3 regions of the Pseudaeromonas sp. HNCC25DJ182 genome follow, and region 1 is predicted to be linked to each of the others. Evidence: predicted binding sites of a transcription regulator. Region 1 holds the regulator's gene; each other region holds the start of a gene.
The links. Region 1 encodes sigma-54, which starts transcription at its own class of promoters, with help from an activator protein. Its sites were predicted from a motif close to TGGCACNGTTTTNGCTT; they were not measured.
Positions count from the first base shown of each region.

Region 1 (10,737 bases):
AATGGCAGCCACTGCAGCCTGTACTGCCGGGTTGTGAACCCGGGTCGAACGGTCTCGAGCACGGATGGGTGCACTATAGGCTTGCAGGCGTAGGAGCTGATCCGGCTGTTCCTCATTGAGAGCCTGTGCCACGAGTTGCAGCTCGACACATTTCTGACGGGCAAATGCCAGCCAACTACGGGCCTCGGTATCCAGCGCGGTTTCCTCTTGCAGATCCAGCGGGCAGTGCAGTAGCGAGCAGGAACTGGCGAGCCAGAGACGTTCCCCCAGATGTGTCGCTAGAGGCAGCAAGCGCTGATGTTGTTGCTCCAGATCCGCACGCCAGATATTCCGGCCATTGATGATGCCCAGCGAGATAATCCAGTCAGCGGGCAACTCGGCCAATCGGGATGGCGTGGGCCAGTGACCGGCGACACAATCCAGATGAACCCCTTGTACCGGTAAGCGCCGGATCAGTGACCAATGGTGATCGACCGAGCCGAAATAACTGGTCAGCAGCAGACGGCAATGTCCTTGCAGGGCATCATAGGCCCTGTGGTAAGCCTGTTGCCAAGCATCTGGCAAGTCGAGGACCAGAGCGGGTTCATCGATCTGCACCCAGTCACAGCCCGCGGCCGCCAGCCGAGCCAACACAGCACCATAGACGGCGAGCAACTGCGGCAGCAGTTCCAGCCGATCGAACGGTTCGCCTTTGACTTTTCCCAGCCACAGATAACTCACCGGACCGAGCAGAACCGGCTTGACGGTATGACCCAGGGCTTGAGCTTCGGTGATTTCGTCAAACAACTGGGTCCATTCCAGACTGAACGTTTGGTGACGAGAAAACTCGGGTACCAGATAGTGATAATTGGTGTTGAACCATTTGCTCATTTCACTGGCAGCCGCGGTATGCCCGCTGGGAGCCCGGCCGCGAGCGATCCGGAACAGGGTGTCGAGATCGACGCTACCATCCTGGTTGCGATGGCGAGCCGGAATATTGCCTAGCAGCAGTGAGGTGCCCAGCACCTGATCGTACCAGGCAAAATCGCCGACTGGCAGCAGATCGATGCCGGCATCCGCCTGCCATTGCCAATGGCGTTGGCGTAATTCCCGCCCCGTCGCTAGCAAGTCGGCTTGGCTGCTGTTCCCGGACCAGTATTTTTCCAGGGCTTGCTTGAGTTCACGTTTTACACCGATGCGTGGGAAACCGAGGGTATGAGTAAGATGAGCCATGTTTTTCTCCGTTTAGACGTCCAGATGTTTACATGGCTATTTTTGTCGATTAGCGTAATGGAATGCTATCGCAACTTTTGCAACCGTCAGTTGCAGGATCCTCATGATCGAATTGAAACACTTACGGACCTTAGTCACGTTACGCGAAACCGGTAGTTTGAGTGGCGCAGCCCAACGACTTCATCTGAGTGTCTCCGCCTTGTCTCATCAACTGGCTGAACTGGAAGCCCGGCTGGAGGGGCCTTTGTTTTTACGCAAGAGCAAGCCGTTGCAATTTACCCGTGAAGGGCAGTGGTGTCTGGAATTGGCCGATGAGTGCTTGCCGCGAGTCGATGAGGTTCTGGACCGTTTCGAGCAGTCTAAGCATCCGGTTGCGACGCTGTTGCGACTGGCGATCGAGTGTCATAGCTGTATTCACTGGCTTACTCCCGCTCTTGCGGGATGGTCAGCGAACGGGGGACCGGAGCTCGAGTTTGTCACTGGGCAAAGCTTTGAGCCCCAGTCCGCGTTACTACTTGGTGAGCTGGATCTGGTACTGACGTCCGATGTTCAGGCGTGTGCCGATATCCACTACCAGGCTCTGTTTGATTACGAAATGCGTTTGATTGTCGCACCAACCCATCCACTTGCCCTGGTCTCTGATGTCACACCCGAGAGAGTGGCGAGCGAAACCTTGCTTAGTTATCCGGTTGCCCACTCGCGTCTGGATGTGGTGCGACATTTTTTGCAACCAGCTCACCTGGCACCCGCGCGGATCCGTCAGGTCGAGAATACCCTGATGCTGGTGCAGATGGCGGCGGCGGGTTGGGGCGTTGCAGTGCTGCCGGATTGGGTTAGCCGGGATTTTGAAGCGCAAGGGCTGGTGGTTTCCCGACGACTGGGAGCGGGGATCTGGAGTCGACTCTATGGCGCATCACGGGTCCGGGAGCGCCAAAACAGCAACTACCTGGCACTGTTCGAGCGCATACGGCAAGCCGCGAAACCGGCGCTATAACGGTTACAATCAAGGTCCCTCCGGATTTATTAGGGTTTGATTGCAATCGATCTTTCCGTGCCTATAGTAGGCTCCGTTACTTTTCCGGTTGTTACAGGAGCTTCAGCATGCGTAAACCTTTCCTTCTTGCGTTACCGATCCTCGTGGTTTTGGTCCTACTGGTGCTCAATCATAATGCCCCCTCTGTGGCCCAAGATTCCGAAGCTGCACAGGTGGATCTGTCCCGTCTTTCGGCGACCGAAATTGGCAAGCAGAGTAAAGCGGCCATCATGGATCTGCTGCAGAGCGAAAAGCCGGATGTGATCACCAAAGATGCGAAACAACTCCGGCTGCTGGCTCAGGCGCCTGCAGCACGCAGTGCAGATGCAGCCCGTTCACTGGAGTTGATCGCGGGTCTGGAAAAGGGACGCTTGACCTTGTTGAGTCAGCGATTCTCCCTGCGTCAGGAGCGTGACGCCCTACTGGCGTCGATTCAGCAGGGAAATTTGGCTGTGGAGATGATCGTCGCTCCCATGGTGGGCTCTGATGCCTATTTGGGGGGCATCTATCAGCAATATAAAGATTACTCAGCCACCATGACGCTCGTGATTACGGCGCTGTTTGCCGATCCGGAACTTGAAAACCAGAAGTTAGCGGTTACTCGTTTGCGGGGGATGGCACCGACGGCGATCGACAATATCCGAGTGTTAAGTCTGGAAATTGCCGCATTGCAGAACAATGCTCAGCTCAAAACCGGGATCGACGCGTTGCAACAGATGATCAAGCCGGAACAGGGCTGCATTGCTCGTTGGCTTTGGTTGCAGGAACAAGAGCAAAAATTGCAGGACCTGGCCGAACAACTGCAGCATCAGATGAGCGGTCGTTGAGTCATTGCTCCGTGGTAGAAGGCCCTGCGGGGCCTTTTTCATTTGTGTCCTTTGTGATCAAGAAAAGGCTTTCGATCAAGAGTTTGCCCTATTGGCGCGATCTAGTGTGGAGGAGATCAAAAAAAGGATTAATTGCTGCGGGAATAGGCAAGTCGCCATAGTAATATGAAAAAAGTCAGAAGCCCTCACTTACTTTGTGGCGGTGGTGAGGAGTCAAGACTCCAGGACGTAAGATTCAAATGCGCAATGGAATGTGCTTCGGAATGGTAATGCCCACTCCCAACTCAGCCATCTTGTATGGTCAGAGTGCTGCCGTTGCCCACAAATGCTGATCCCGGGGTAACCCAAGGGTCGCGATATTTGTTCCGATTGTCCCTGTGTTATGTGACAAGCGGAATAATCCACATCTGGCATACCTGACTTTTTATGGTCATGGGTGCTGACCGGAATGTACTCATTCCCTGTTTGGTGGCGATTACTATGACAAAGAGTGCATCTTCATCCGTTGAGACCCGATTGGAGTCTGGTCTCAATGCGTTCAAGAATGGTGACTATCTTCAGGCTCTGGACAATTTACGCCCCATGGCTGAAGCCGGTGATGTCCAGGCCCAATATCAGATGGGAGTCATGGCGGCAGAAGGCTTGGGCATGAGCAAAGATGAGCTTGTCGCCCAAGAGTGGTTCCGTCGCGCGGCCGCGCAAGGTTCCTTACCTGCACAACGCAGTCTGGAGCGTCTGAATACGGTGCCGGCTCGCGTTGCGTGGCAGATGAGCGCTGCTACTGCAAGTAATCGTCAAGTATCGGCGCAAAGTTCCGGCATCAAGAAAGTTGAGCGCATAGTGGAAAGCCCGGAGCCGAAAAAAAAGCGGGTCAGCTGGAATGTCAGCGGTTCTGTTGCCACAGATATTGAGCATGAGGCCCCGCCCGTGACTCCGGTACGGGCAGCGCCAGTCACCAATGAAGTTACTTGGCGCATGAACACTGCAACCCACTCACCTCAGTCAGGATTGTCCCAACTGCGGCAGGCGGCGGAGCAAGGCGATGCCGAGTCCCAATACAGTTATGGTATGACTCACGCCTATGGTCGTGGTGTGGCGGAAGATCCGACCCAAGGAGCCTTCTGGCTCAATCGCGCTGCAGAGCAGGGACACTTGCTGGCTCAGCTGAATTTGGCGCAGCTGTTCATGCAGGGCAAGGGCGTCTCGCACGATGAATTGCAGGGGTTGGTCTGGTATCGTCGGGCCGCCGAGGCGGGTTCGATAGAGGCACAATACCAGATGGCGGTTGTCAGTCGGAACCCTGACTCTCCCTTCTATGATGTCGCACAAGCCATGCACTGGTTGCAACGTGCGGCTGAACAGGACCATGCGGATGCCCTGTGTCTGCTGGGACAGATGTACCAGTTAGGTGAGGGTGTCGAACAGGACCTGGACAAGGCGCGTAGCTATTATCAGAGTGCGGCAGAAAAAGAGAGCTCCGAGGCGCAATATCGCTTGGGGCAACTCTGGGTTGAAGGGCGAGAGCCCGATTATCCGCAGGCCTTGTATTGGCTCCGACGCAGCGCCGACCAGGGGAATGCCAATGCTCAATTGGCATTGGCCAAGATGTATGAGCATGGACTGGGTGTTCCCCAATTCCATCAACAGGCCACAGATTTATACCTAAAAGCGGCTGAGCAGGGATTGGTTGAGGCTCAGTACCGTCTGGCCTGTATGTGTCTGCATGGCATGGGGATTTCAGAGGATGTGCAACAGGCTTTGCTCTGGTTCCGTAAATCGGCTGATGCTGGCTTGGCGGATGCCCAATATCAGTTGGGACGCCTGCTGGAGCTGAATCTGGTGGATCACGAGAGTGATGATGACAGTGAACGGGATAGTAGCCGTATGTCACGGAGCGTCTCCTGGACGCAAACCGGCCGCAGCAGCGCCCCCTCACCGCAAGCCTGGAAAGAGGCGTTTGTCTGGTATAAACGAGCTGCGGATCAGGATCATGTCGATGCCCAGTACGCACTTTCCATGCTGTACGAGCAGGGGCGCGGTGTAGAGGCGAATGCAAGCCAGTCGTTGTACTGGGTGCGGAAAGCCGCAGAGCAAGGGCATTCAGGAGCTCAATTGCGCCTGGCTTGCCGCTATGAAGCCGGAGCCAGTGTTGAACAGGATGAGGAATTAGCATTCCATTGGTATCGCAAAGCGGCAGAACAGGGCGATCCCGCGGCCCTGTATGCGCTTGGATTGCAGTACGAGCGTGGGCGGGGTATCAAGCTGGATGAACAGCAAGCAGTCACCTGTTATATCCAGGCGGCGGCCCAAGGTCACCTCAAATCCCAGTTCAAACTCGGGTTTGCCTATGAGCATGGACGAGGTGTCTGCCAGGACCGCATCAAGGCGGCCGAATATTACCAGCGTGCAGCTGAAGCGGGTCACGCCGAGTCACAATTCAACTTAGCCAGCATGTATCTGCAAGGGGATGGCGTCCATCTGGATTCTTCCAAGGCGGCTTTGTGGCTGAATAAAATTGTTGAGGCCGGAGATGCCCGAGCGCAATTCATGCTGGGGCAGCTGTATGAGACCGGTGCTGGTATTGCCCAGGATGAACTGAAAGCGGCAGAGTTATATCGCAAGGCGGCTGATCAGAATGAACCACGGGCTCAGTTGGCGTTGGGTCGGATGTACGAACGGGGACGTGGCGTGACGCGCAGTTTCCGCGAGGCCGCCAATTGGTATCAGAAAGCCGCGGAGCAAGGGTCCGCTGAAGGCCAGTTCATCCTGGGTGGTTTTTACCGGATGGGTCGAGGCGTGCAACAAGACTATCGTCAGGCTGTACAGTGGTTCCGGAAATCGGCTGAGCAGGGAAATCAGCAGGCTTATCTGGCGTTAGGGCGACTTTACGAACTGGGTCAAGGCGTCTTGCAGGATCATCTACAGGCGCTTTCATTCTATCGCCGGGTAGCGGCTGAAGGAGTGGCCGAGGCTCAGAATCGCTTGGGCACTATGTACCGCCAAGGCTTGGGCGTTCAGCAGGATGATGCCGAGGCCGTTGCCTGGTTCAATAAATCGGCTGCGCAGGGTGATCCGCAGGGCTGTTCCCAGTTGGCAGAACTCTGTCTGCAGGGGCTTGGTTGCGAGGTCGATAGTGGTCGTGCGTTGCAGCTATTCCGTCAGGCCGCGGAATTAGGGCATGCCGATGCGCAATACCACCTAGCCATGTTGTTCGAAACCGGGCGAGTGGTTGAGTTGGATTATCAGCAGGCGGCAAGCTGGTATCGTCTGGCGGTCGATCAGGGACATGCTAAAGCGCAGTACCAACTTGGGGTCATGTTCCAGGAGGGCCGAGGAGCGCCACAGAATTTCCACCAAGCGGCGGCTCTGTTCTCCCGGGCTGCAGAGCAAGGGCATGCCCTCGCGCAGTACAACCTGGCTTGCCTGTATCAGCAGGGGGTGGGTGTGCCACAGGATAATCAACAGGCCTATGTTTGGAGTTCGTTGGCGGTTGCCGGCGGTTGCCGTCTCAGTGAGGCACAACAGCTCCGAGACAATATGGCGCGATTGCTGAACGCTGCACAATTAATCGAGGCGCAGCGTGAAGCAACCTTGTTTTTTGAGCAGTGGCAGATGCAGGTGTAATTAACCAGTCAACGATTACGAGCACAAAAAACGCCGGTTATAAAACCGGCGTTTTTTTCATGTTTGCTGCTTCGAATCTTATTCTGCTTCTTCGAATCGTGCCGCGACCAGTTGCTCGACGGCGTCCATGACCGCCTCGGCATCCGGACCTTCGCAGGTGACATGAATACTGGATCCTTGAGCGGCCTCAAGCATCAATAACCCCATGACGCTATCTGCGCTGGCCTCTTTTTCTTCATTGCTGACCATGATGGTTGCCTGATAGCTGGCGGTGAGTTGCACTAGTTTGATGGCAGCACGGGCGTGAAGTCCGAGTTTGTTGATGATGGGTAGTCGTTTCTCAATGCGAGGCATGGGATTTCTCCAGCGTTCGATGACGGACCTGGACGGTCTTGTTTCTGGCGCGGAAACTGGCGGCTAACAGTTCGGTGATGAACACGGATCTGTGTTGCCCTCCAGTACACCCGATGGCAACCGTGACATAGCTACGGTTGTTCCGCTCCAGATGGGGAAGCCAGTTACTCAGCAGGGTTTCGATCTGCTGGCTGTAGAGCATGACATCCGGCTGTGCTTGCAGGTATTCACGGACTGGTGCATCCAGCCCGGTCAGAACCCTGAGCTCAGGAACCCAGTGTGGATTAGGGAGAAACCGGGCATCGAATACGAAATCTGCATCTTTGGGGGTGCCATGTTTGAAGCCGAACGACTCAAAGACCAGAACCAGTTCTTTTTCTTTGCGTCCCAAAACTCGTTCACAGATCTGCTCGCTGAGGTCGTGAATGCTCAGCATGCTGGTATCAATCCGCAGATCCGCCGTGGATGACAGGGGCGCTAGGAGATGGGTCTCTTGTTGGATGGCTTGATCCAGCGAGAGGTGCTTGCGCGACAGTGGATGTAAACGCCTGCTTTCGCCATAGCGACGGATCAGCGTGGCATTATCGGCATCGGTAAAAATACTGGAAAATTCGATATCGCTGGCCTGACGGATTTGGCCCAGCAGGTTATCAATATCACCGCTTTCATCCGGCATGTTACGCACATCAATGCTGACGGCGAGTTGGTCATAACGATCCCGGGCTTCCAGCACCAATTGGGGCAGTAAGGTAACCGGAAGATTATCGACGCAATAGTAGCCCAGGTCTTCTAGGACACGCAGGGCTATGGTTTTTCCCGAGCCAGAGCGGCCACTGACCACGATCAATTTCATGGGCGCCTCAGGGGGCAATCATCAGTTGATAGAGCGCTTCGTCATTCTCGGCCTGGCGGAGTAGACGACAAAAAGCCTTGTCATTCAACTTGCTAGCGATAAGTGAGAGCGTCTTGAGATGGGTTTTACATTCACTTTCCGGTACCAGCAGGGCAAACAGGATGTCGACAGGCTGGTTATCGATCGCATCGAAGGCAATGGCTTGATCCAGTGTCAGAAATACCGCTGTCAAAGGGTGTCCGTCCGGGATCCGGCCATGAGGAATGGCGATGGCGCCGCCAATGCCGGTACTGCCCATCTTTTCACGGGCCAACAGGCGTTCAAATAGTTCTTGCTCATCCAATCCTAACCGCTGGGCGGCCAGTTCACTGATGAGTTCAATGGCGCGTTTTTTACTGGAACAAGGGACTGCACTTTTGGTGCAGTCCCTGCTGAGAAAGTCCTGAATTAACATAGTTACTTACTATTCAATTTTTCTTTGTGCTTGATGATCTGGCGATCCAGCTTATCAATCAAGGTATCGATTGCGGCATACATGTCGGCTTGCTGGGAATTGGCAAAAATCTCGCCCCCATTGACGTTGAGTTTGGCTTCGGCGATCTGGTTGAGCTTTTCAACCGTGAGAATGACTTGAACATTATTGATCTGTTCGAAGTGACGCTCCAGCTTGGCAAATTTGCTATTTACGAAGTCACGCAGCGGGTCGGTAATTTCGATGTGATGACCTGACAGGTTAATTTGCATAACGTCTTCCTTTTGTTTGGCCTACAACAGGCGTTTGCGCTGACTGGATGGCGGTATTGACAAGGACTCTCGATACTTAGCGATGGTCCGTCTGGCTACCATAATACCTTGTTCAGTAAGCAAATCCGCGATCTTGCTATCGCTTAAGGGTTTTGCTGTATTTTCCGCCGCGACCAGCTTCTTGATCAAAGCCCGGATTGCGGTGGAGGAACACTCCCCTCCATTATCAGTATTGACGTGACTTGAGAAAAAGTACTTAAGTTCGAAGATTCCACGAGGCGTATGCATGAATTTTTGTGTGGTCACGCGCGAAATGGTCGACTCATGCATTTCTACCGCTTCGGCGACATCATTCAGAACCATGGGCTTCATGGCCTCTTCGCCATATTCGAAGAAGTCTTGCTGCTGCAACACGATACAATTGGCTACTTTCAGCAGGGTCTCATTCCTGCTCTCCAGGCTCTTGATAAACCATTTGGCCTCTTGCAAGTGTGAGCGGATGAACTGACTGTCACTGCTGTTTCGCGCGCTGCGGGCCATGGAGGCATAGGTTTCGTTGATGCGAATTTTCGGCATGGCGTCCGGGTTTAATTCCACCACCCACTTGCCCTGTTTCTTGCTGACTGCGACATCCGGAATCACATATTGGGAGTCGCTTTGGATGATACTGTTGCCGGGCCGCGGCTCCAGATGCTGGATCAGATCCAGTGCTTCTTTGAGCTCGCCCTCTTTGAGCTGCATCTTGCGAGCCAGATTGCGATAGTCCCGACTGGCCAGCAAATCCATATGCTCTTGCAGGATGGTTTTAGCTTCTTGAAGCCAAGGCGTGGTCTGTGGATATTGTCCCAGTTGGATCAACAGACACTCCTGGACGGAGCGGGAGGCGACACCGATGGGATCAAAGTGCTGCACTCGTTTGAGTACGGCTTCGACTTCATCCAGTTCGACTTCCTGTTCATCGGACTGCACTGCTTCAAGAATATCTTCCAGAGTGGCCGTCAAGTAACCGGATTCATCAATGGCATCGATGATCGAGAGCGCGATTGCCTGATCCAGCTCGCTAAATGGCGTCAACTGCATTTGCCAAAGCAGATAATCTTGTAGTGTTTCTGTGGTTTCACCCTGATAGACAGGCTCATCATCGCCGCTGGGTAAGCCACTGGCCTGATGGGTTCCTGCGGTATACAGCTCATCCCAGGTGGTATCCATCGGCAACTCATCCGGCATGTTTTCCTGATTGAGTGCGTCGCTGGTGTTGAGCTGGCTACCATCCTGTTCATCTCGCGCTTCGTCAGCGGCTTGGGCATCGTCCCGTTCTTGCTCCGACATGGGCTCCAGATTATCACTCTCCTCCTGCTCCAGCAGGGGATTGGCATCGAGTGCCTGCTGGATCTCCTGTTGGAGCTCCAGTGTGGAGAGTTGTAGCAAGCGTATGGCTTGCTGAAGCTGTGGCGTCATGGCCAATGACTGACCAAGGCGCAACTGTAAAGTCGGTTTCATTAGTATCGCTCTTTCCTTAAATCGACAAACCGGGTCCTGCAGAGAGTGTTACCTATAGGGTGAATCCTTCTCCCAGATAAACTTTTTTCACCTGTTCGTTGTTGAGGATGTCGCTTGGTGCGCCCTCGGCAATAAGCTTGCCATGACTGACGATATAGGCTTTCTCGCAGACATCCAAGGTTTCTCGTACGTTATGATCGGTAATTAATACCCCAAGCCCACGATCGCGTAAATGTTCGATGATGCGTTTGATGTCGATCACCGAGATAGGGTCGACACCGGCAAATGGTTCATCTAACAGGATAAATCTGGGGTCTGCGGCCAGAGCTCTGGCGATTTCCACCCGTCGTCGTTCACCGCCGGAGAGGCTCATGCCAAGGCTATGGCGGATATGACTGATGTGAAACTCCTCGAGAAGAGACTCCATCTTGTCCGTTCTTTCCTCCCGGGTGAGATCACCACGGACTTCCAGTACACCCATTAAATTTTGTTCCACCGTGAGGCGACGGAAGATCGAGGCCTCCTGGGGGAGGTAACCAATGCCGTTTCTGGCGCGTTCGTGCATTGGCAACGAGGTGATGTCGATGTCA
Region 1 is NZ_JBVAYG010000002.1:73,719-84,455, forward strand. It holds gene metE (5-methyltetrahydropteroyltriglutamate--homocysteine S-methyltransferase) at 1-1,212, opposite strand, end outside; gene ACZYUB_RS02155 (LysR substrate-binding domain-containing protein) at 1,316-2,206, shown strand; gene ACZYUB_RS02160 (hypothetical protein) at 2,314-3,072, shown strand; gene ACZYUB_RS02165 (SEL1-like repeat protein) at 3,553-6,696, shown strand; gene ACZYUB_RS02170 (HPr family phosphocarrier protein) at 6,775-7,050, opposite strand; gene rapZ (RNase adapter RapZ) at 7,037-7,903, opposite strand; gene ptsN (PTS IIA-like nitrogen regulatory protein PtsN) at 7,911-8,357, opposite strand; gene hpf (ribosome hibernation promoting factor) at 8,360-8,647, opposite strand; gene ACZYUB_RS02190 (RNA polymerase factor sigma-54) at 8,669-10,147, opposite strand; gene lptB (LPS export ABC transporter ATP-binding protein) at 10,200-10,737, opposite strand, start outside.

Region 2 (10,737 bases), on a different contig from region 1:
CGCGAGTTGACGATGACCTTCGCAGATTCATCAGCCGGATCGACTTCCAGATTTTCCAAGGTCGCCAAGTACGAGACTCGCTGGGACGGATCCCGAGGGGCATAGACCTGAACCGAGGTCGCATCCAGGGCCTGAGCCGTATCCGCGCCGACCAGACCATTGATCACATCAGTCATTCGTTTGGCAGTGGTGAAATCCGAGCGGTTCAGGTTAAAGGTGATGGTGTCACCATTATTGAATGAGCTCGGTACTTCCCGCTCCACGCTGGCACCATTGGGAATGCGTCCCACCGTGGGGGTATTGATGACCACTTTGGAGCCGTCAGCTCCTTCAGCCCCCAAACCACCAACCACTAAAGAACCCTGCGCCAACGCGTAAACTCGGCCATCGACTCCCTTGAGGAAGGTTTGCAGCAAGGTGCCACCCCGTAGACTCTTGGCCTCACCAATCGCCGAGACAGTGACATCAATGGTCTGACCTGGTTTGGAGAAGGCCGGCAAGTCGGCATGGACTGCCACCGGCGCCACATCCTTGATCTTCGGCTTGAGGTTGTCCGGTACCTTGATGCCGAAGTTATTCAGCATGGTACGAAAGGTCTGCTCGGAGAAGGCGTTGTTCTTCTCGCCGGTCCCCGGCAAGCCCACCACCAGACCGTAGCCGATCAACTGGTTGCTGCGGACGCCCTGAACTTTGGCCAGATCTTTGATCCGCGCCGCTTCAGTTGGCAGCGTCAGGAATATGACGCTTGCGGCGAGTAATAGAGTCGAAAATTTCTTCATGACCATCTCCTAGAAGGGACTGAAGGGACCATTGAAGAACTGTGCCAACCAGCCACGTTCCTGGCTGTTAGCAAAATCCCCGGTGCCACCATATTGAATGCGAGCATTGGCAATGCGTTGCGACAGCACGGTATTGTCGGCATTCACGTCCTCGGAGCGCACCAGTCCGGTAATACGGATATATTCGTTGCCATTGTTCAGCATCAACCACTTCTCGCCACGAACCATCAGGTTGCCGTTGGGCAGTACGCGGACCACGCTGACCGAAATGTTGCCCTGCAGGCTGTTGCTCTGATCGGCCTTGGACTGCCCCTTGAAACTGTTGGTGGCGCCCATGCTGACACTGGTGTCATAGCCATTGAGCGTGACGGTATCGCCCCCCATCTTCAGCGCATCGAGCCCCAGATCCGAGTTTTTACCCTGCTGGGAGTTCGCATTTTTCTTGGCGGTGGTGGATTCCGACAGCTGGACCGTGATCAAGTCTCCGACCCGGTGCGCCTTGATGTCGGAATAGATGCTGTTGACCTGTCCCTGATTAAAGATGGATCCACTGGGTTCTATGTTGACCATATCATCCTCGGGGATCGTCGGTGCAAATGAGGGGTCATCCGGCTTCGGAGCATTCGGCAGCGACGTACAACCGGCCAACAGTAGAGTCATCAGAAATAAATAGGGACGGCGTATCATCTCATGCACCTCTTAAGTCCGTTGCGTTAAGAACGACATCATCTGATCGACGGTGGTCAGAACCTTAGAGTTCATCTCATACACCCGTTGCGCCTGGATCAGATTCACCAGCTCTTCGGTCACGTTGACGTTGGACGCTTCCAGCATCCCCTGCTTGATCACCCCCAGACCATCGGCTCCGGCAACGCCTTGCAGTGCCGCACCACTGGATTGGGTCTCGGCGTACAGGTTCTCGCCGATCGGCTGCAACCCCCCCGGATTGACAAAGTCGGTCAGGGTAAACTGACCAATCACCTGGGATTCAGCCTGGCCCTTGATCTTGACCGACACCTGGCCATCCCCGCCGATGGTGATGCTCTCGGCATCTTGTGGCACCTGGATTTCCGGTTGCACCGGATAGCCCATACCCGGGGTGACAATAGTCCCTTCGGAGTTGAGGGCAAATTGTCCGTTGCGGGTGTACGCTGTGCTGCCATCGGGCATCTGGATTTCGAAGAAACCACGGCCCTGCACCATCACATCCAGTGAATTGTCAGTGGTCTGTACGCTGCCCTGCGTGAAGTTTTTCTGGGTTGCAACCACCTTGGCCCCGGCGCCGAGCATCAGACCCGAGGGAAGTGTGGTATCCGCCGATGAGCGGCCACCCGGCTGATTGATATTCTGGTACAGCAAATCCTCAAAGATCGCCCGGCCTTTTTTGAAGCCGACTGTCGAGGCGTTTGCCAGGTTGTTGGATGCTACCGAAATGTTGGTTTGCTGGGCATCAAGCCCGGTTTTACTAATCCACAGAGCGGGAATCATAGAATCCTCCTAGCGTACTCAGCTCATTCGCAGCAGCTGGTTCTGCGCTTCATCATTTTTTTCGGCGGTCTGCATCATCTTGACCTGAGTCTCGAATTGACGTTGCAAACGGATAAGGTTGGTCATTTCATCAACCACATTCACATTACTGGCTTCCAGTGCGCCGCTGACCAGGCGGACCTGATCGGTAGCGGCTTCACTCTTGCCATCATTCCGATGAAACAGGCCATCCTGTCCCTTGCTGATGGACTTGATATCCGGGTTGACCAGCTTGATGCGCTGATATTCCTCTACCGTATCTGCTGTCGCGCCTTCAGGCCGTCCGATGACGGTGCCGTCCTGGTTGATTTCAATTTTTTCCATCGGCAACGGCAGAATGATCGGCTGCCCAGCATCATCCAGAACATTCAATCCGCTGCTGGTCTGCAAGGTACCTAATGGTGAAACACGCAGATTACCCATCCGGGTATACGCCTCCTTGCCATCGCCATCCTGAACCGTCAACCAACCGTCGCCCTGAATGGCGACGTCAAGATCACGTCCTGTTGTCATCAGGCCCCCCTGATCCATGCGCTGTCCCGGGCTTTCCGTCATCGAGAAGACGCGGGAAGGAAGCCCCTCGCCATATGCCTGCATGGCGCGAGCCTGCTCCAGATCGGCCTTGAAACCAACAGTTGCCGCATTGGCCAAGTTATTGCCGCGCACAGCCAAGCTGTTCATGTTTTCTTTGGCACCTGACATGGCGATGTAAAGCAGACGGTCCATAAGGCACTCCCGGTTTTGGTGGTTAACCTTAACTAGCAAGTAGAATGCCAAGGACTAAAGAAATGAGGTAAAAACGCAGAAATGAATGAGGCGGCAAGAATTGCCGCCTCAAAAAACAACCGGTTAACGTTAGCGGATCTGCAAGATGCTCTGTTGCAAAGTATTGTTGACCTCCAGAGCCCGCGAGTTTGCCTGGAAATTACGCTGGGCCGTGATGAGATCCACCAGCTCCGCCGTCAGGTTGACGTTGGATTGCTCCAGCGCCGCCGACTTGATGGCGCCAAAGGTTCCAGTATTAGCCTCACCCGCCAGCGCCACGCCGGAATCCTGACTCTCCTTCCAGGAGGTATTCCCAGATTGACGTAACCCCTGCTCGTTGGAGAACCGTGCCATGGCTACTCGTGCCAGAGGCTGTGAGGTACCATTGGAGTAGGTCGCCTTGACCAAGCCATCAGTACCGACATCAACCCCTGTCAGACGGCCGACCGTCAGACCATCCTGCTCCAGACTGGTTACTTCAAATTTAGAACCAAACTGTGTGGTCTTGGCGGTATCAAAGTTCAGCTTGAGCCGCTGGGTGCCATCGGCCCCCAAGCCCAGGACATTGGCACCATCTCCTGCCAGCGCGCTCGAGGGATCATCCACCCCCAGCGCCTGGGTATACAGATCGGCCGGGGTCGTACTCTTCATCACCCCGAGGTCATCAAAGGTAATCACAGCGCCGGTCCAGGGATTGCCGTTATAGGTGATCTGGGCCGTCACCGGATCCGGGTTGCCATCGGCATCATTATCATCCGGCTGGCCATCCTTGTTCACATCGACAAAATATTGACCCGCGGTGGCGGTACCATCTGTAGTGACCGGGTTGGCATCCGGATCTGGATTCCACATGTTGACCGGCTTGTTATCGACGGTGGTGAACATGGTCCAATGGTTATTGCCGGTGTAGGCCGCATCCTGGGGTTTGACGAAATACATCGCCACGGTATGTGGCTCACCCAGGGAGTCATAGGTAGTCACCGAGGTAGACGAGCTATAGGTCTTGGGATCGGTCGGATCGAAGGATGTCAGAGTTTTGGCTGTATCCTTGCTGCTCAAGTTGAGGGCGATATCAATATTCTTGGTGGCTACCGGTGTTCCTGCAGTTTCCGGGATCTGGATCGGCGTCGAGGTCCCCAGACTGACAGAGGTCGAGGTACCGTCGCTATTCACTGGAAAACCACGCAGATAATTTCCGGAAGAGTCCACCAGGAAGTTGCTCTTGTTCAGCTTGAACGCCCCGGCGCGGGTGTAAGAGAAATCCAGCGAGCTGCTCTCTGCCGAAGTCACAAAATAACCCGGACCAGAGATGGCCAAATCAAACGGGTTATTGGTGAACTGCAGAGCACCCTGGTGGAATTGCTGTGCGACAGCGCCGGTCGTCACACCGTCCCCGGTCTTTGTCCGAGTGGCGGTGAACAACGATGACGCATACACATCGGCGAATTCGGCTCGGGACTCCTTGAAGCCGATGGTATTGACGTTGGCAATGTTATTCGCCGTAACGTCGAGATCCTTCTGCGCCGCGTTAATACCACTGAGGGCAATATTGAATGACATAATTCTGCTCCTTCTACTACGACGTTACGAAGCGACCTCAATCGCATCGCTCAATTTCAATCCACCCATGCCACGCAGATTCAACACCACATCACTGGAGCTACTGGAGCCCAGGCTGACACTTTGAATATGTGCATAGTTGGCCAAAGTTAACTCTTCGGTTTTGCCGTTCACCAGTCCGCTGGCCTTGACCTTATAGTTGCCGGCCGGCACTTTTTCACCGCTTTCGTTGGTACCGTCCCAGGAAAAATCGACGTTACCAGTCAGAGTCTTGCCTTGTGACTCAGTCAAGGTGAAGGTCTTCACCAGCTCACCACTGCTATTTTCGACACGGATCGAGATGTCAGTTGCGCCGTTGGTCAGACTTAACTTGCCATCGATCCCGTCACTGCCGTTGACATAACCCTCATTGCTGGGTATCAGCACTTTCTTACCGACCAGAGTCGATGCCTGCAACGCCTGATTCGACGTCATGACCGAATTCAGACTCTTCAGCTGACTGGTCATATCGGTGATCCCCTGCAGGGTACTGAACGAGGTCATTTGACTCACCATCTGGTTGTTGTCGACCGGCTTGGAGGGATCCTGATAAGCCAGCTGATTGCTCAACAACTTGAAGAAGTCGGATTGCTCCAGCGTCTTCTTGTTGGTTGTCGCCGCCGTATCTGTTGCCGTTTCGGTCTGCCAGCGCAGCGCATCCAGCGAGCTATTGGTGGTGTTATTAACTGTACTCACGCTCTACCCTCCTCAACCCTTGCCCATGCGTAATGTCTGCAGCAACATCTGCTTGGCAGAATCAGCAACCTGAACATTGGTCTGGTAGGAACGAGTGGCACTCATCATGTCGGCCATCTCTTCTACCGGATTGACATTCGGGCGGTAAATAAATCCATCCTTGTCAGCCATGGGATGCGTCGGATTAAACTCACGCAGCAGAGGAGCTTGGCTTTCCAATACCCCCTTGACCTCAACCCCAACAGCACCTTCTTTTTCTCCCTGCATCACATCGGCTAATGCAGAGGCAAAAACTGGCCGCCTGGCGCGGTAAGTTGTTTCCGCACTGGAGCTGACGCTTTCGGCATTTGCCAAATTACTGGCAGTGGCATTCAGACGCACCGATTGCGCACTCATTGCGGAACCCGCTATATCAAAGATACGGAACAGACTCATGCCTGATCTCCTTTAATCGCCTTGAGCAAACCAGATATGCGGCTATTAAGAAATTCCAGAGACGCCTGGTATTCGAGCCCATTTTCCATAAACGAGGTACGCTCCTGCTGCACATCCACCGTGTTCCCATCGCCCGTATCTGGTTGATTTGGAACACGATATTTAACGTTTCCTGCGAGGGATGAGCTGCTGCCCCCCTGGATATGGCGCGCATCCGATGTCGCCAGAGCAAAACCGCTTTGGGTGCGAGATTGCGCCTGCTCCAGTGCGGAGGAGAAGTCGAGGTCTCGAGCTTTGTATCCGGGGGTATCAGCATTGGCAATATTTGCCGCCAGCACCTCAGCCCGAGCGGACCGGGCTCCGATGGTGTACTGATGAATCCCAAACGCTTTATCAAATGAAATGGCCATGGCGCACCTCCTGCCAATAACTTAGCAAGAGGTGTGCCATAACAAGAGGATGGTTATTTGACTTTGTAGACAATACCGGGGTTGCAGCGGATCATCTCAAAACGATCGGTCAGACCGGTCAATGATTCCGAAGCCCCCAGCATCAGGTAACCGCCAGGATTTAGACTTGAAGCAAACTGGTTCAGGATCTTGGACTTCACTTCCGGAGCGAAGTAGATCAGCACGTTGCGACAAAAAATAATATCGAACTTACCCAGCAGACTGTAATTATCGAGCAGGTTGAAGGGCCGGAAACTCACCAATTTTTTGACGCGTTCGCTGACCCGCATCTTGTTGTCACCATAAGGCTCGAAAAATTGACGCTTTCGCTCCGGCGACAAGCCTCGCGCCAACGCCAGGCTATCGTAAATCCCCTCTTTGCATTGATTCAACATGGAAGCCGATATATCGGTACCGACGATCTGCACCCCGCCAGGCAGGGTTCCTGGTCGTTTGAACTGGTGTTCCAGCGCAGTCATGGCGATGGAATAAGGCTCTTGCCCTGAGGAGCTGGCTGCCGACCAAATCTTCAACGGGCGCCCCGCCTTTCCCAGCTCAAGAAAAATTTTATCGGTAAGCAACTGAAAAGGATAAACATCTCGAAACCATAACGTTTCATTGGTCGTCATGGCATCGACCACAGTCATCTTTAGATCCCGTTCCTTGGGATCCATCGAACGCTTGATCAGATCAGAGAGTGTGGCCGCACCGAACTGCCCCAATAAGGGGGCAAGTCGGCTCTTGACCAGATACTGCTTATTGGCGCCCAGCACAATACCGCTTTGGGCCTCCAAAAAGGCACTGAACTGTTTATATAGGTCTTCGGACAGTGTCTTCATTAAAATTCTGCATTGGTTGATTACATCGCATCCTGAACGGCCTTGGCCAATTCATCCGGGTTAAACTTGGCAATGAAATTGTTAGCCCCCACTTTCTGCACCATTGCCTGGTTGAACACTCCGCTGAGCGAAGTGTGCAGTATGATATGCAACCCTCTGAGCGCGGGAGTGTTTCTAATTTCAGCAGTCAGGGTATAACCATCCATTTCCGGCATTTCGATATCGGAAATAACCAAGGAGATTTGATCCTCGATGGGTCCCTTTTTTGCCATATCATTCAACATGTTCAGCGCGTCTTTGCCATCTTTGGCCAGCAGGCATTTCACGCCAATGGTATTCAAGGCTCGTTCAACTTGCTTACGCGCAACCGAGGAGTCATCGGCGACCAGAACCGGACGGCCGTGAGGATCATGCTTCGGACTTTCGGCAACCAGCTCCTTGCTGACTTCGGTGTTAATGGGCGAAATTTCATCCAGAATTTTCTCCACATCCAGGATTTCAACCAATTCGCCATCTACCTCGGTCACTGCCGTCATATAGTTGAAACGACCCGCGCCCTTGGGCGGCGGCAAAATCGACTCCCAATTCATGTTGATGATTCGCTCAACCGAGCCGACCAAGAATCCCTGCACCGAGCGATTGTATTCCGCAATGATGATAAAGCACTTGGAAATATCGGCGATAGGACGCCCACCGGTTGCCAAGCTCAAATCAATCACGGAAATAGTCTGACCCCGGATGTGGGCAACACCCCGGACGTAAGGATGTAATTTCGGCATGACCGTCAATTGCGGGCATTGCAACACTTCGCGCACCTTGAACACGTTGATGCCAAATCGTTGACGTCCATTCAAACGAAAGAGCAACAACTCAAGGCGGTTCTGTCCCACCAGTTGGGTCAGCTGATTTACTGAGTCCAGGATACTCGCCATAATTCTCTCCATTTTGAGGCCGGTGGCACCAATCCTGCATTACCCAGTACAGGCAAAGCGGTTGTTGCAGGCTGTTGTTCTTCACGATGCCTGTATCATCCACGGGGTCATCGTCTTATTGCAAGGATAGTAGATTCTTATATGTCGTTATTTTGCTTTATCAGCAAGCACTTGAACATGATTAGTCGTCATAGTCTGATCTTGCCAACACTCCTGCTCGCCAATAGCCTTCATGCCGACGAGACAATCACCGAGCAGATGCGAACACTGGCGGAACAATTCATCTACAACCAGATGGTCATAGACCCAACCAGTCAGGTCGAGGTCACGGCAGCAACGATCGATACCCGTCACGCCATGCACCCATGCGACAAGAACCTTACAGCTAGTGTAGCCGGAAATGGCGATATCAAACGAAATACTACGGTCAGGCTGGTTTGTGAAGCAGAGCCACGCTGGGAGGTGTATGTTCCTGTCCGGGTTACCATTCTTCGCCCTTTTGTGACGGTCGCCGATGCCATCACCAAGGGTAGCGTCCTGACAGCCTCCAATCTAAAGCTAGACTTCATGGACGAAGTGATGATACGGGGTGACAGCTTTACTGAAATTGAACCTTTAGTTGGCAGCCGCAGCAAACGCGATCTGCGACCAGGCCAGCCTGTGCGACATAATCAAATCTGTGTAGTATGTAGAGATGATACTGTGCAGATTGAAGCGACAACATCGGCGCTTTCCATTAAAACCAGTGGCAAAGCCTTGCAAGATGGAACCTTTGGCCAATCAATCCGGGTTGAGAATCTTCGCTCAAAACGGGTCATCACAGCGACGGTCGAAGCCGTGGGCCAGGTGAAGGTAAAAATGTGAAACAGATTTACTTTTTTCCTAAAGTTAGTCCCTTGGTAGCCGATAAGCAGGCTAGAAGCGAATTACGCAAACAATAGGTAGCTCATCATGGCCATTCATAACGTCAACAACCTGATGAACAACCATTCCGGTAAGATCACGACGGGAACCGCAAGCCAAAGCAGTTCGAACGTCAGCAATCCGGCAGAGGTTGACGCGCAGGCAAAAAGCCAGCCACGCCAAGATGCGGTATTGCTTACCGATCAGGCTCAGGGGCTGAATAAATTGCAGCAACGAATCAAAGATGCGCCATCAACCAATCAAAGCAAGGTGGAAGCACTCAAGGCCGCCGTTGAAAAAGGCGACTATCGCGTTGATAGTCAGCGGGTTGCCCAGAAGATGTTGGATCTGGAATCCAATCTGGATTCTCTGACCCGATGACCGGACTCAATGAGCTGCTGCTGCAGCAAGATAAATTGCTGGATGACATGATGCTGCTGCTGGAGGAAGAGTTTGTCCTTCTCAAGCAGCGTCAGGCGCTTTCCCTTCCCGATATTGCCAGCAAGAAACAATTCCTGCTTGAACAGCTCCAGCGCAATGATGCTTCCATCAGCCATCATCCTGACCAGCCGCAACTCAATGGTCCGCTTTCCGCACAAAAAGAGCATCTGGTTGAAAAACTGCGGCAGTGCCAAGAGCGTAATGAAGTCAATGGCAAGCTGCTGGAGCTGAGTCTGGCATCTAATCGCCGCCTGTCTGGAGTGCTGAGCCAGATCCGTGACCGCAACAGCATGACCTATGACAGCAAGGGCACAGCCCATGCCGTCGGTCATATGAATCTCAACTTGAAAGCCTGAGCCTTACAGCTCCAGCCCGGTTCGATTGAGAAATGAAAACGCCAGGTTAATACCTGGCGTTTTCATTTTTAGCGCGAGCGCCTTGGCGTCAACTAGAACGCGCCTTGCAGCTTGTACAGATCGAACAACACCCGGGTATCCAGCTCCAATTCGGTGGCGTACATATTGTCTATCGGGTAGCTCTTGAGAACTCGAGCTCCGCGCACCATGCCATCCACCGAGGCCTGTAGCTGATTACTGGTTTGCACCGCATCACGCAGGGTGGTGGAGCCCTGCAGCGATTGACCGTACACCTGTTCGGTTAGTTCGCGATAGGCATCCAACTTGGATGCCCGGATGGCCTGTAACATCTTCTCACCTTGGCTGGGGCCAGGCTGCACATCGACAACCGCATAACCAATCGCTCGCAGGATTGGAAAACGCTCCGGCTCCTCGACCTGATATCGAGTCACGCCATTTTGTGAGCAACCACCCAGCCACAACAGGCTCACAACGATCAGGCACTGTTTCCACATCATATTCGCCTCAATGGGTTAATGGCACCGAGTTACTGTATTGTCCATACGGGAACTCGCCACGCACAATCATGCCCTTGGTCACGGTCACCGCACGTCCTGAGTCGAGTCCCCCCTTGAGCAGACTGGTCGGCACAAAACCTTGTGCCGTCGCTTCGACCATCCGGGTCTTCAGGCTGACAATGCGGGCGTTGATGACAATTCCTTTTTCATTCCGGGACATGGTTCCGGTGAGTATGCGCGAAGCAGGCACTCGCTTGGAAAGTTCGGTCCAGTCGCGGCTGAACACAAAATCCCCTTCCGGCGTCACCTTGATACTGCCGGTCAGCTTATAATCCAATACCACCTCACCTCGACGATGCAACTCATGGACCATGTCTTCCGCGATCTGTTGACCTAACCAGTTGGTATTTTCCAGAGTATTCAGGTTTACGAACGAGGTCACTGCAATCGGCGACAAGGTTGTATTGCCAGCCAGTTTATTGGTAAACAACCGATCCG
Region 2 is NZ_JBVAYG010000008.1:92,569-103,305, forward strand. It holds gene ACZYUB_RS08505 (flagellar basal body P-ring protein FlgI) at 1-779, opposite strand, end outside; gene flgH (flagellar basal body L-ring protein FlgH) at 789-1,466, opposite strand; gene flgG (flagellar basal-body rod protein FlgG) at 1,479-2,267, opposite strand; gene flgF (flagellar basal-body rod protein FlgF) at 2,286-3,032, opposite strand; gene flgE (flagellar hook protein FlgE) at 3,162-4,631, opposite strand; gene ACZYUB_RS08530 (flagellar hook assembly protein FlgD) at 4,656-5,366, opposite strand; gene flgC (flagellar basal body rod protein FlgC) at 5,379-5,801, opposite strand; gene flgB (flagellar basal body rod protein FlgB) at 5,798-6,211, opposite strand; gene ACZYUB_RS08545 (CheR family methyltransferase) at 6,265-7,089, opposite strand; gene ACZYUB_RS08550 (chemotaxis protein CheV) at 7,110-8,021, opposite strand; gene flgA (flagellar basal body P-ring formation chaperone FlgA) at 8,163-8,885, shown strand; gene flgM (flagellar biosynthesis anti-sigma factor FlgM) at 8,973-9,305, shown strand; gene flgN (flagellar export chaperone FlgN) at 9,302-9,721, shown strand; gene ACZYUB_RS08570 (LPP20 family lipoprotein) at 9,814-10,239, opposite strand; gene ACZYUB_RS08575 (FlgO family outer membrane protein) at 10,247-10,737, opposite strand, start outside.
Region 2: flgF (flagellar basal-body rod protein FlgF) is a predicted target of sigma-54. The motif match lies at 3,066-3,082, and genes of this name have one in related genera.

Region 3 (10,737 bases), on a different contig from region 1:
GATGATGAGCTGGCGGTCGCGCAGCGAGAAGGCAAGCTGCATCGTAACTTCCAGGGCTACACCACCCAGGGGGAGTGTGATCTCCTGGGGTTGGGGGTGTCGTCGATCAGCATGTTGGGAGAGGCTTATTCGCAGAATCAGAAGGATCTGAAACTCTACTATGCTGCGATTGAAGCTCGGGGCCAGGCGCAGTGGAAAGGTTGCCGTTTGAATCGTGACGATCAGATCCGTCGGGATGTGATTAAGCAGCTCATCTGTAATTTCCAGCTGAATTTTGCCGAAATAGCCGAGCGCTATGATCTTTGTTTTAACGACTATTTTGCTCAGGACCTGGCATTGCTGCAGACGTTTATTGATGATGGTCTGGTCACTAGGGATGATGTGGGTATTCGAGTGAATGCCACTGGCCGCTTACTGATCCGCAACATCTGTATGTGCTTTGATATCTATCTGCGACAGCGAGCCCGACAACAGCAGTTCTCCCGCGTCATCTAATGCCTTCATTGTTATAACGTTAGCGGCGCCATTCAGGCGCCGCTTTTTATTGCCCCCGACCGGACAATCCATGCTCGCGATCTGATCTGTGAACCGAGCGGATATTGGCAGCCGCCGCCTCTGTGTTCTCCACCGTTGATGGTTTTCTCCTCTTTTTTATCTTCTGCTCGCTCGACCCTCCGCACGTTATTCTGTGGTCAACTCCTTTGTCACCGTTACAAATAGACTGGAATTGGGACCTGGGCTGAACGTTTACCTTGTCACTTAAATTTTCTCCAGATTAATATTCTTTATATCTGTCGTATATTGGTTTTAATTGGAGTTATTTTCTATCTTTACCATTAAATGGTGCTGATTATTCGAGATTAATTGGTGTTCTATTTTGGTGAGTTTCTACCCTTTATTGTGCTGTATTTCGTGTGGGAATGAGGCATATAAGAAAAAATCTTTATAAATCATGCTGTTAATTTTTGGCATATTGTTTGCTGATTTATGGCTGGTTACTGGTTTTATCATCTGGTTTTTCGCTGAATGACTCGATGAATGAGTGGGTAACTGGAAAAACAATAAAACAAGCTGCTGCGGATGTTGCTACCTACCTAAATGACAGGAGTTCAGTATGATTGTCGGCGTTCCCAAGGAAATTAAAGTCAGAGAGTATCGTGTTGGTTTGGCTCCCGCCTCGGTGCGTGAATTGGTCGAGCGTGGTCACAGTGTGCTGGTGGAGACACAAGCCGGTGCCGGCATCGGTATGAGCGATGAGGATTATCGCCAGGCCGGAGCTGAGGTTGTGGTCTCGGCGGACGAAGTTTTTGCTCGCAGTGAGATGATCGTCAAGGTCAAGGAACCACAACTGATCGAGTGCCAGCGTTTACGGCCGGGACAAATTCTATTTACCTACCTGCATCTGGCTCCGGATCCTGAACAGGCCCAAGCCTTGATGGCGAGTGGCGCGACCTGTATCGCCTATGAAACGGTTACTTCAGCTACCGGTGGTTTACCCTTGCTGGCTCCCATGTCGGAGGTGGCAGGGCGGATGGCTATTCAAGCGGGGGCTTATTTCCTCGAAAAACCCCATGGCGGGCTCGGTGTACTGCTGGGGGGGGTTCCGGGAGTGGCTCCTGCCAAGGTGGTGATCCTGGGCGGTGGCGTCGTGGGGTCACATGCGGCCATGATTGCTGTCGGTATGGGTGCCGAGGTTTGGGTGCTGGATCGAAACGTCGATGTGCTGCGCAACTTGTGGCGGCAATATGGCAATAGTATCAACACCCAATATGCGACTCGTGATGCCATCGAGGCCCACTGCCAGAATGCGGATCTGGTGATCGGCGGGGTTTTGGTCCCTGGCGCATCCGCGCCCAAGTTGCTGACCCGCGCCATGCTCAAGCAGATGAAGGCCGGATCTGTGGTGGTGGATGTCGCCATCGACCAAGGTGGCTGTTTTGAAACCTCTCATGCCACCACTCACGATGAGCCGACCTATCTGGTGGATGGTGTCATTCATTACTGCGTGGCGAACATGCCGGGCGCAGTGCCCCGCACTTCGACCTTTGCCCTGAATAATGCCACCTTGCCTTTTGCGCTGGCGTTAGCCGATAAGGGGCTGGATGCTCTGCGCCAAGATGTTCACCTGCGCAATGGCTTGAACGTATTCCAGGGGCAAATTACCCATGCCGGGGTCGCTGAATCTCTGGGTTATGCCTATGCGGATCCGCTGACCGTATTGAACGGTTAACCGCAGTTGAGCCCTTTCATGCGGAAAGGGCTCAAAATCACATTCTGTTTAGCTTGGGTACAGGTATCTATGTGGTCAGTACTTGAGCAATCGATAGAGCCGCGTACTATAGGATGTATAAATCGTGAGTCACAGAGTGACTTAATAGGAGATCGATATGTCCAAGCATCTGACCCTTCTGGCTCTCAGCACTCTGGTGGCGTTGGCAGGCTGTGCCAACAGCGATACCTATTCGGGTGATGTCTATAGCGCCAATCAGGCAAAAACTGTACAAACTGTCTCTTACGGAACCATAACGTCGACTCGCCCCATCAAGATCCAGGCTAGTGATGACTCCGTGTTGGGTACCATTGCCGGTGGTGTTCTCGGCGGAGTCTTGGGGAGTGCTGTGGGTGGCGGTAAAGGTCAGGACATAGCAACGGTGGCTGGTGCCATTGGTGGTGCGGCGGCAGGCAAGGCGGCTGGTGATAAGCTGAACCAGGTCGATGGCGTCGAGATCGAAATCAAGAAAGAAAACGGTGACAGTGTCGTGGTGGTTCAAAAGGCCAGCCCGACCTTTGTCCCTGGCAAGCGCGTGCGCATGGTGCAATCTGCCGGCAAGACCAATGTGGCCGTGGTTGAATGACCCTGACTTCGCGCTGATCGGCATTTTCATCAGGGCTCCGTTCAGGAGCCCTGATTATTTTGGGGACTTTTAGCTGCGCTGTGCAGCCAGCGTGCGCAATGCTTGCTTCTCCTCCTGGCTGAGGAATGCCAGCTCCAGGCCATTGATTTGTGCCTGGCGGATCTGCTGAGCACTCAATCCAGCGGCTGGGGCTGCAACCTGATACTCATAGGGGAGCTCGATGCCTTCGACCGCCGGGTCATCGGTATTCAGGCACGCCAGAATGCCATGCGCCAGGAAGTGCCGAAGAGGGTGGCTGTCGTAGCTGACGACCGTGCTGGTCTGGATATTGGAGGTGAGGCAGGACTCGATGCCGATACCCTGTTCCGCCAGATAGTTCATCAGCACCGGATCCTGGATCGCCTTCACGCCATGACCAATTCGCTCCGCCCCCAGAGCCCGGATCGCATGCCAGATACTGTCCGCACCAGCGGCTTCACCCGCATGCACGGTGATGTGTAGTCCGGCATCGCGTACTCGACGGAAATGGGTCTCAAACAGGGGGCCGGGAAAGCCCAGCTCATCGCCCGCCAAATCAATCGCCACCAGTTGATCGGCATGAGCCAGGCAGGCGGTCAGCTCTTGTTCGCACTGCGCCTGACCAAAGGTCCGGCTAAGAATACCAATCAAGTTTGCCTGGACACCAAAGTCGCGACAACCCGCCTGCACGCCATCGATCACGGCCTCCACGACTCCTTGTGGGTCCAGATGATGGTTCATGGCCATGTACCAAGGGCTGAAGCGCAGCTCGGCATAGTCAATTCCTGCCAACTGGAGGTCCTGGACGTTTTCGTAAGCCACCCGTCGGCAGGCATCATAATTGGCCAGGACTTTCACCCCCCAATCCAGCTTGCTCAGGAAGGCTAACAGGCTGGGCTCAGTTTCCACAATCTGGACATGGGGTCGTAATGCCTCAAGCTCCTGAGCAGGCAAGGCTATGCCGTGTTGCTGACCCAGCGCCAATATTGTGCTGGCGCGAATATTACCATCCAGGTGGCGATGTAGATCGGTGAGGGGAAGGCTTCTATCCATCATGGTAAATCCAGTCATAATCAGGGCATGCGGCTATTCTAGCCCCTGATCAAGCAATGCAAAGTAAAAAGCGGTTGTGGTGTCGAGAGGAGTTGAAGGCAAGCGTTTTTCAGATAAAGCATCGGGGCCATATGGCCCCGACTACGGTTTACATATCCAGTTCTTTGAGCTTTCGCGTCAGGGTATTGCGGCCCCAGCCAAGTAAACGCGCCGCTTCCTGTTTATGGCCATGGGTATGTTGCAAGGCTGTATTCAGCATGATGCGCTCAAATTCCGGCATGGCTTCGCCCAGAATATCTACTTCTCCCCGTGCCAGCTTCTGCGCCACCCACTGTTGGAGTTGATCCTGCCAGCGTTGCGAGATTTGCTCCCGGGTGACGGGACGTTCTTCACTGGGATTGAGCAACTCAGGCGGCAGATCGGAAACCAGAACTTCCTGGCTGGATGCCATGACGGTCAACCAGCGACAGACGTTCTCCAATTGACGTACGTTCCCGGGCCAAGGTAAACGGCTGATATAGGCCTCGGTATCGGGATGTAGCAGCTTGGCTTCGACATTCAACTCTTTGGCCGCCCGAACCAGGAAGTGATGAGCCAACCGTGGGATATCCTCCCGACGCTCCCGCAATGCCGGAATATGTACGCGAATGACATTCAGGCGATGGAATAAATCTTCACGGAAATCACCATCCGCGACCCGCTTCTCCAGATCCTGGTGAGTGGCCGCTATGATGCGGACATCGACTTGGACTGGCTGGTGACCACCGACCCGATAAAATTGCCCATCAGCCAGTACCCGCAGCAGACGAGTTTGCACATCCAGAGGCATGTCACCAATTTCATCGAGGAACAGAGTCCCGCCGTTGGCTTGTTCAAACCGGCCATGGCGTACGTTATTGGCTCCGGTGAAGGCTCCTTTTTCGTGACCGAACAGTTCTGATTCGATCAGCTCCTTCGGGATCGCCGCCATATTCAAGGCGATGAATGGTTTGGCCGCGCGAGGGCTATGCTTGTGCAGGGCGTGGGCAACCAGCTCCTTCCCCGTACCCGACTGACCATTGATCAGCACCGAAATCGAGGAGCGGGAGAGGCGGCCGATGGCGCGGAAAACTTCCTGCATCGCAGGCGCTTCACCAATAATTTCCGGAGCATTGGTGATCGCCTGCAGTTTATTGCGACGCTTGCTGCGTTGTTCACGCAGATGGCTTTCGGCCCGGCGGACCAGAGCGACAGCTTCATCAATATCAAACGGTTTGGGCAGATATTCGAAGGCTCCACTTTGATAAGCGTTCACCGCACTATCCAGGTCCGAATGAGCGGTCATGATGATGACCGGTACATCCGGCTGCTTTTCCTGGATCAGCTGGAGTAACGAAAGTCCATCGATCCCTGGCATCCGGATATCGGAGAGGATGACTTCCGGAAAATCCAGATCCAGAGTGGCAAGCAGGCTCTCGCCATCTTCAAAAGTGCGGCATTCGAACCCTTCGGTGCTGAGGGCTCGTTCCAGAACCCAGCGAATCGAGCTGTCGTCATCGACAATCCAGACTTTGGCAGCCATGTGTATCCCTTACTTGCGTAGCGGTAAATAGATGCTGAACTCGGTATGGCCGGGCCAGCTGACGCACTCAATGCGTCCCTTATGTTGATCGATCAGATTCTGGGCAATGGAGAGACCTAATCCCGTGCCGCCATCTTTGCCGGTCACCATCGGATAAAACAGGGTGTCGCGGATCTGCTCCGGGATCCCAGGTCCGTTGTCGATAATTTTTATTTCGGCGGCTAGTCGATAGCGTTTGCCATGGATAGTGATTTGAAACACGGTTCGAGTTTTCAGGCGGATATGGCCTTCGCTACCCATGGCTTCCACAGCATTGCGCACTATGTTCAGGAATGCCTGCTGCAGTTGATCCGGCTCCATCTCGAAGTCTGGAATACTGGGATCGTAATCTCGCTCGATGCGTATTCCGGGAGGTAATTCCATCTCCACCAGCCGTCTTACCTGCTCCAGAACCGAGTGCACGTTGTGTACCTGATGGCGTCCGGGGCGCTGCGGGCCCAATAAGCGATCGACCAGATTCCGCAGTCGATCTGCCTGCGCGATGATGATGCCGGTGTACTCTTTGAGATGAGCATCCGGGAGCGCTTTTTCCAGTAACTGTGCGGCACCGCGCAAACCGCCTAGCGGGTTTTTGATCTCGTGTGCCAGACCGCGAACCAGGTCTCGCGCCGCCAGTTGTTGTGCGTGTTGTTGCAGTTCTTGACTGATGCGTTTTTGCTGATCGATCTTGCGCAGCTCCATTAAAATCAGCTGCTGTGGGTGCTCGCTAATGGTGACAACACTGATATCCACCAGACGGGGATCGCCATCGATCACAAGCGTGACTTCACTGTCGGTGAAGCCTTGACCTTGACGCTGGGCATCACGCAGGCGATCCAGATCGAGAGAGATATATTCGACGACATGATCGAAACGATTTTGCAGTAGTCGACGCGCACTGACACCCAGCAGCTGCTCGGCTGCCGGATTGACGTACTGCACGACTAGATTGCTATCTACCAAAATGACGGCAGTCAGTAGATTATCCAGTAACGTGCCGGGTAACTCCGGGCGGGTATTCAATTACAAGCTCCCCAAATTGGTGCTTTGCTCAAATGTGGTGCTTTGTTCTGCCCGAATTGGTGCGCATCTTTATCCGGATGCACCATTTACCTTCGGCAGTGGCTGCTTGTTTGGCTGTGACAGCACCGAAACACGAAGCAGGTAGAACGTTGTCTTACTGGATGATGCAAGGAGCTTGCCGCTTTCATCAAAGATCTGTAGCTCCAGTTGATGCATGCCCCGTTCGACATTTTCCAGCTCGACGACCAGGGTATTATTGGCACTCCCTTTCTGTTGCCCATCCAGAATCACATGCATGGTAAACGAGCCTGTCGGCAGGGGAGCCAATGAGGTTTTGACGATGACTAGGCCGCTATTCTCGCGCACGATCTCGCCATTGGATGGAGACTCAATGATCAACAGTGGACCAGTGGGGCGCTGGGCATTGGCCGCTTCGGCACTAGCGACCACTTCGGGCTGCGGAGCCTCTGGAACCGGGGTGCTACTTGGTGTTGGTGGAACCACCTCGATGAGCTCTGACTGGTGCTGCCCCGAGGGTTGATCGGAGAAGTGAACATTGCCTTGTTCATCAACCCAGCGATGAACCGTTTGCGCCGAATAGATAGGCAGTGCGAACAGAAGCAGACAAAACCAGAACAAGCGCATCGGAGGATCTCCTGTAGGAAATAGTCAATTGCAGCCATATTAACGAATGACGAAAAAAAAACCCGCCGTGAGGCGGGTTTTTCAACACTCTGTGACTTAGACAGAGTAGTACAGTTCGTACTCAACTGGGTGCGGGGTCATGCGAACACGATCCACGTCAATTTGCTTCAGTTCCAGATAGGAATCGATAAAGTCATCGGTGAACACGCCGCCACGAGTCAGGAACTCACGGTCAGCATCCAGAGACTTCAGAGCTTCTTCCAGTGAACCAGAAACAGTCGGGATCAGCGCCTCTTCTTCTGGCGGCAGATCGTACAGGTTCTTGTCCATTGCTTCGCCCGGATGGATCTTGTTGATGATACCGTCCAGGCCGGCCATCAACTGAGCCGCAAACGCCAGGTACGGGTTGGCAGCCGGATCCGGGAAACGAACTTCGATACGACGAGCTTTCGGGCTCGGTACAACTGGGATACGGATAGAAGCAGAGCGGTTACGGGCTGAGTAAGCCAGCATGACCGGAGCTTCGTAGCCAGGAACCAGACGCTTGTAAGAGTTGGTGGTCGGGTTGGCAAAGGCGTTGATAGCCTTGGCGTGCTTGATGATACCGCCGATATAGAACAGGGCAGTTTCAGACAGACCGCCGTACAGATCACCGGCGAACAGGTTAACCCCGTCTTTGGCCAGAGACTGGTGGCAGTGCATACCTGAACCGTTATCACCAAACATCGGCTTCGGCATGAAGGTTACAGTCTTGCCGTAGGCGTGAGCGACGTTATGAATAACGTACTTCTGAACCTGAACTTCGTCGGCCTTCTTGGTCATGGTGTTGAAGCGAGTTGCGATCTCGTTTTGACCGGCAGTCGCCACTTCGTGGTGGTGAGCTTCAACCACTTGACCCATCTCTTCCAGCACCAGACACATGGCAGAACGCAGGTCTTGTGAAGAATCGACTGGAGCAACAGGGAAATAACCACCCTTCACGCCAGGACGGTGACCCTTGTTACCACCTTCGTATTCGGTAGCAGAGTTCCAAGCGGCTTCTTCAGCATCTACCTTGAAGAAAGAACCACCCATGGTGTTACCAAAACGGACATCGTCAAAAATGAAGAATTCCGGCTCCGGTCCAAACAGAACGGTGTCGGCAATGCCGCTGGACTTCAGGAAACCTTCGGCACGCTTGGCGATGGAACGCGGATCGCGATCGTAGCCTTGCATGGTGGCTGGCTCGAGGATGTCACAACGGATGATCAGAGTGGATTCTTCGGTGAACGGATCCAGCAGGGCAGTAGAAGCATCCGGCATCAGCACCATGTCTGACTCGTTGATACCCTTCCAGCCAGCGATGGAAGAACCATCGAACATCTTGCCGTCTTCGAAGAAACCTTCGTCAATTTGATGTGAAGGCACGGAAACGTGTTGTTCTTTGCCCTTGGTGTCGGTGAAGCGCAGATCGACAAACTTCACTTCTTGTTCTTTGATCAGAGCCAGAACATTTGCTGCTGACATGCTAAATAACCTCCGGTGTCGTGGATAACTGAAACTAGCGGCAGAAACCTGTTAATACAGATAAGCCAAAACTATGCCAATAAATAAAATCCCTTAACTAACAATCAGTAATAGCACTTTGAGTGCACCATGCATGGAGGTCTGCACACTGGTGGTGCAGTCATGGATCATTTTGGTGCATCAAGTTGGTGCAAAATATGCGCCTCTGCGATTACATGGTGAATAATACTGTGATCTTCGCTGTCAGGCTTCATTAAATTTACGCGGAATCTGCTAGGAAGATCACACGCTGGCGAGTAAAATGACCGACCAATTTTTCCCCACTTGTTTTAGAGGCGAGGATGTTAGAGAAGCTCCGCAATATTGCCATTATTGCGCACGTTGACCATGGCAAGACCACACTGGTAGATAAGCTGTTACAGCAATCCGGCACCCTGGACCGCACCAGTGAAGGTCAGGAACGGATCATGGATTCCAACGATTTGGAACGGGAGCGCGGCATCACCATCCTCGCTAAAAACACCGCCATTCGTTGGAACGACTACCGTATCAATATCGTAGATACCCCCGGCCATGCCGACTTTGGTGGTGAAGTCGAGCGTGTGATGTCGATGGTTGACTGCGTTCTGTTGCTGGTTGATGCTGTGGATGGCCCCATGCCGCAAACCCGCTTCGTCACCCAGAAAGCATTCGCCCAAGGTCTGCGTCCCATCGTGGTTGTCAACAAAGTTGACCGCCCAGGTGCGCGTCCGGATTGGGTTATTGATCAGGTGTTTGACCTGTTTGACAACCTGGGTGCAACCGACGAGCAGCTCGATTTTCCGATCGTGTACGCTTCTGCGTTGCAAGGCTATGCCACCATGGATTTGGCGAACCCGTCCGAGAACATGGATCCGCTGTTCCAGGCGATCGTTGATTTCGTCGAGCCGCCGAAGGCGGATCCGGAAGGCGAGTTCCAGATGCAGATCTCCCAGCTCGACTACTCCTCTTACGTAGGGGTTATCGGGATTGGTCGTATCACCCGCGGTAAGGTGAAGCCGAACATGCAGGTGACTGTTGTTGGTGCTGATGGCAAGACCCGTACCGGCAAGATCGGTCAGGTCATGGGCTATCTGGGACTGCAACGCACCGAGACTACCGAAGCACAGGCTGGTGATATCATTGCGATCACCGGTCTGGGCGAACTGAAGATTTCCGATACCATCTGTTCAAACGCTGCGGTCGAGGCTCTGCCTCCATTGTCAGTCGACGAGCCGACCGTGACCATGACCTTCCAGGTTAACACCTCACCGTTCGCCGGTAAGGAAGGCAAGTATGTGACTTCCCGGAACATTCTGGAGCGTCTGCAAAGCGAGCTGGTTCACAACGTGGCTCTGCGTGTCGACAACACCGATGATCCGGATAAGTTCCGTGTCTCCGGTCGTGGCGAACTGCATCTGGGTATCCTGATCGAAAACATGCGTCGCGAAGGCTTCGAGCTGGCGGTTTCCCGTCCGGAAGTCATTATGCGTGAAGAGAACGGTGTGAAAATGGAACCGATGGAGACTCTGACGGTCGACATCGAAGACCAGCACCAGGGTTCTGTCATGGAGAAGCTGGGTGAGCGTAAGGCTGACCTGCGTAACATGGTGCCGGATGGCAAGGGGCGTGTGCGTCTGGATTATCTGATCCCGGCTCGTGGTCTCATCGGCTTCCAGACCGAGTTTATGACTCTGACTTCTGGTACCGGCCTGCTTTACCATACCTTCGAAAGCTATGGTGAGCATAAGGGTGGTTCCATCGGCCAACGTCAGAACGGTGTGTTGATCTCCAACGCCACCGGTAAGGCATTGGGCTTTGCGCTGTTTAACCTTCAGGAACGTGGCCGTCTGTTCATTGAACATGCGACCGAAGTCTATGAAGGCCAAGTTATCGGTATCCACAGTCGCTCTAACGATTTGACCGTTAACTGTCTGAAGGGCAAGCAGCTGACCAACATGCGTGCTTCCGGTACCGACGAAGCGATCGTGCTGACCACTCCTATCAAGATGACCCTCG
Region 3 is NZ_JBVAYG010000011.1:83,807-94,543, reverse strand. It holds gene hemN (oxygen-independent coproporphyrinogen III oxidase) at 1-495, shown strand, start outside; gene ald (alanine dehydrogenase) at 1,115-2,230, shown strand; gene ACZYUB_RS10570 (outer membrane lipoprotein) at 2,388-2,855, shown strand; gene add (adenosine deaminase) at 2,925-3,929, opposite strand; gene glnG (nitrogen regulation protein NR(I)) at 4,075-5,487, opposite strand; gene glnL (nitrogen regulation protein NR(II)) at 5,497-6,549, opposite strand; gene ACZYUB_RS10550 (DUF4124 domain-containing protein) at 6,619-7,194, opposite strand; gene glnA (glutamate--ammonia ligase) at 7,291-8,700, opposite strand; gene typA (translational GTPase TypA) at 9,042-10,737, shown strand, end outside.
Region 3: glnA (glutamate--ammonia ligase) is a predicted target of sigma-54. The motif match lies at 8,763-8,779, and genes of this name have one in related genera.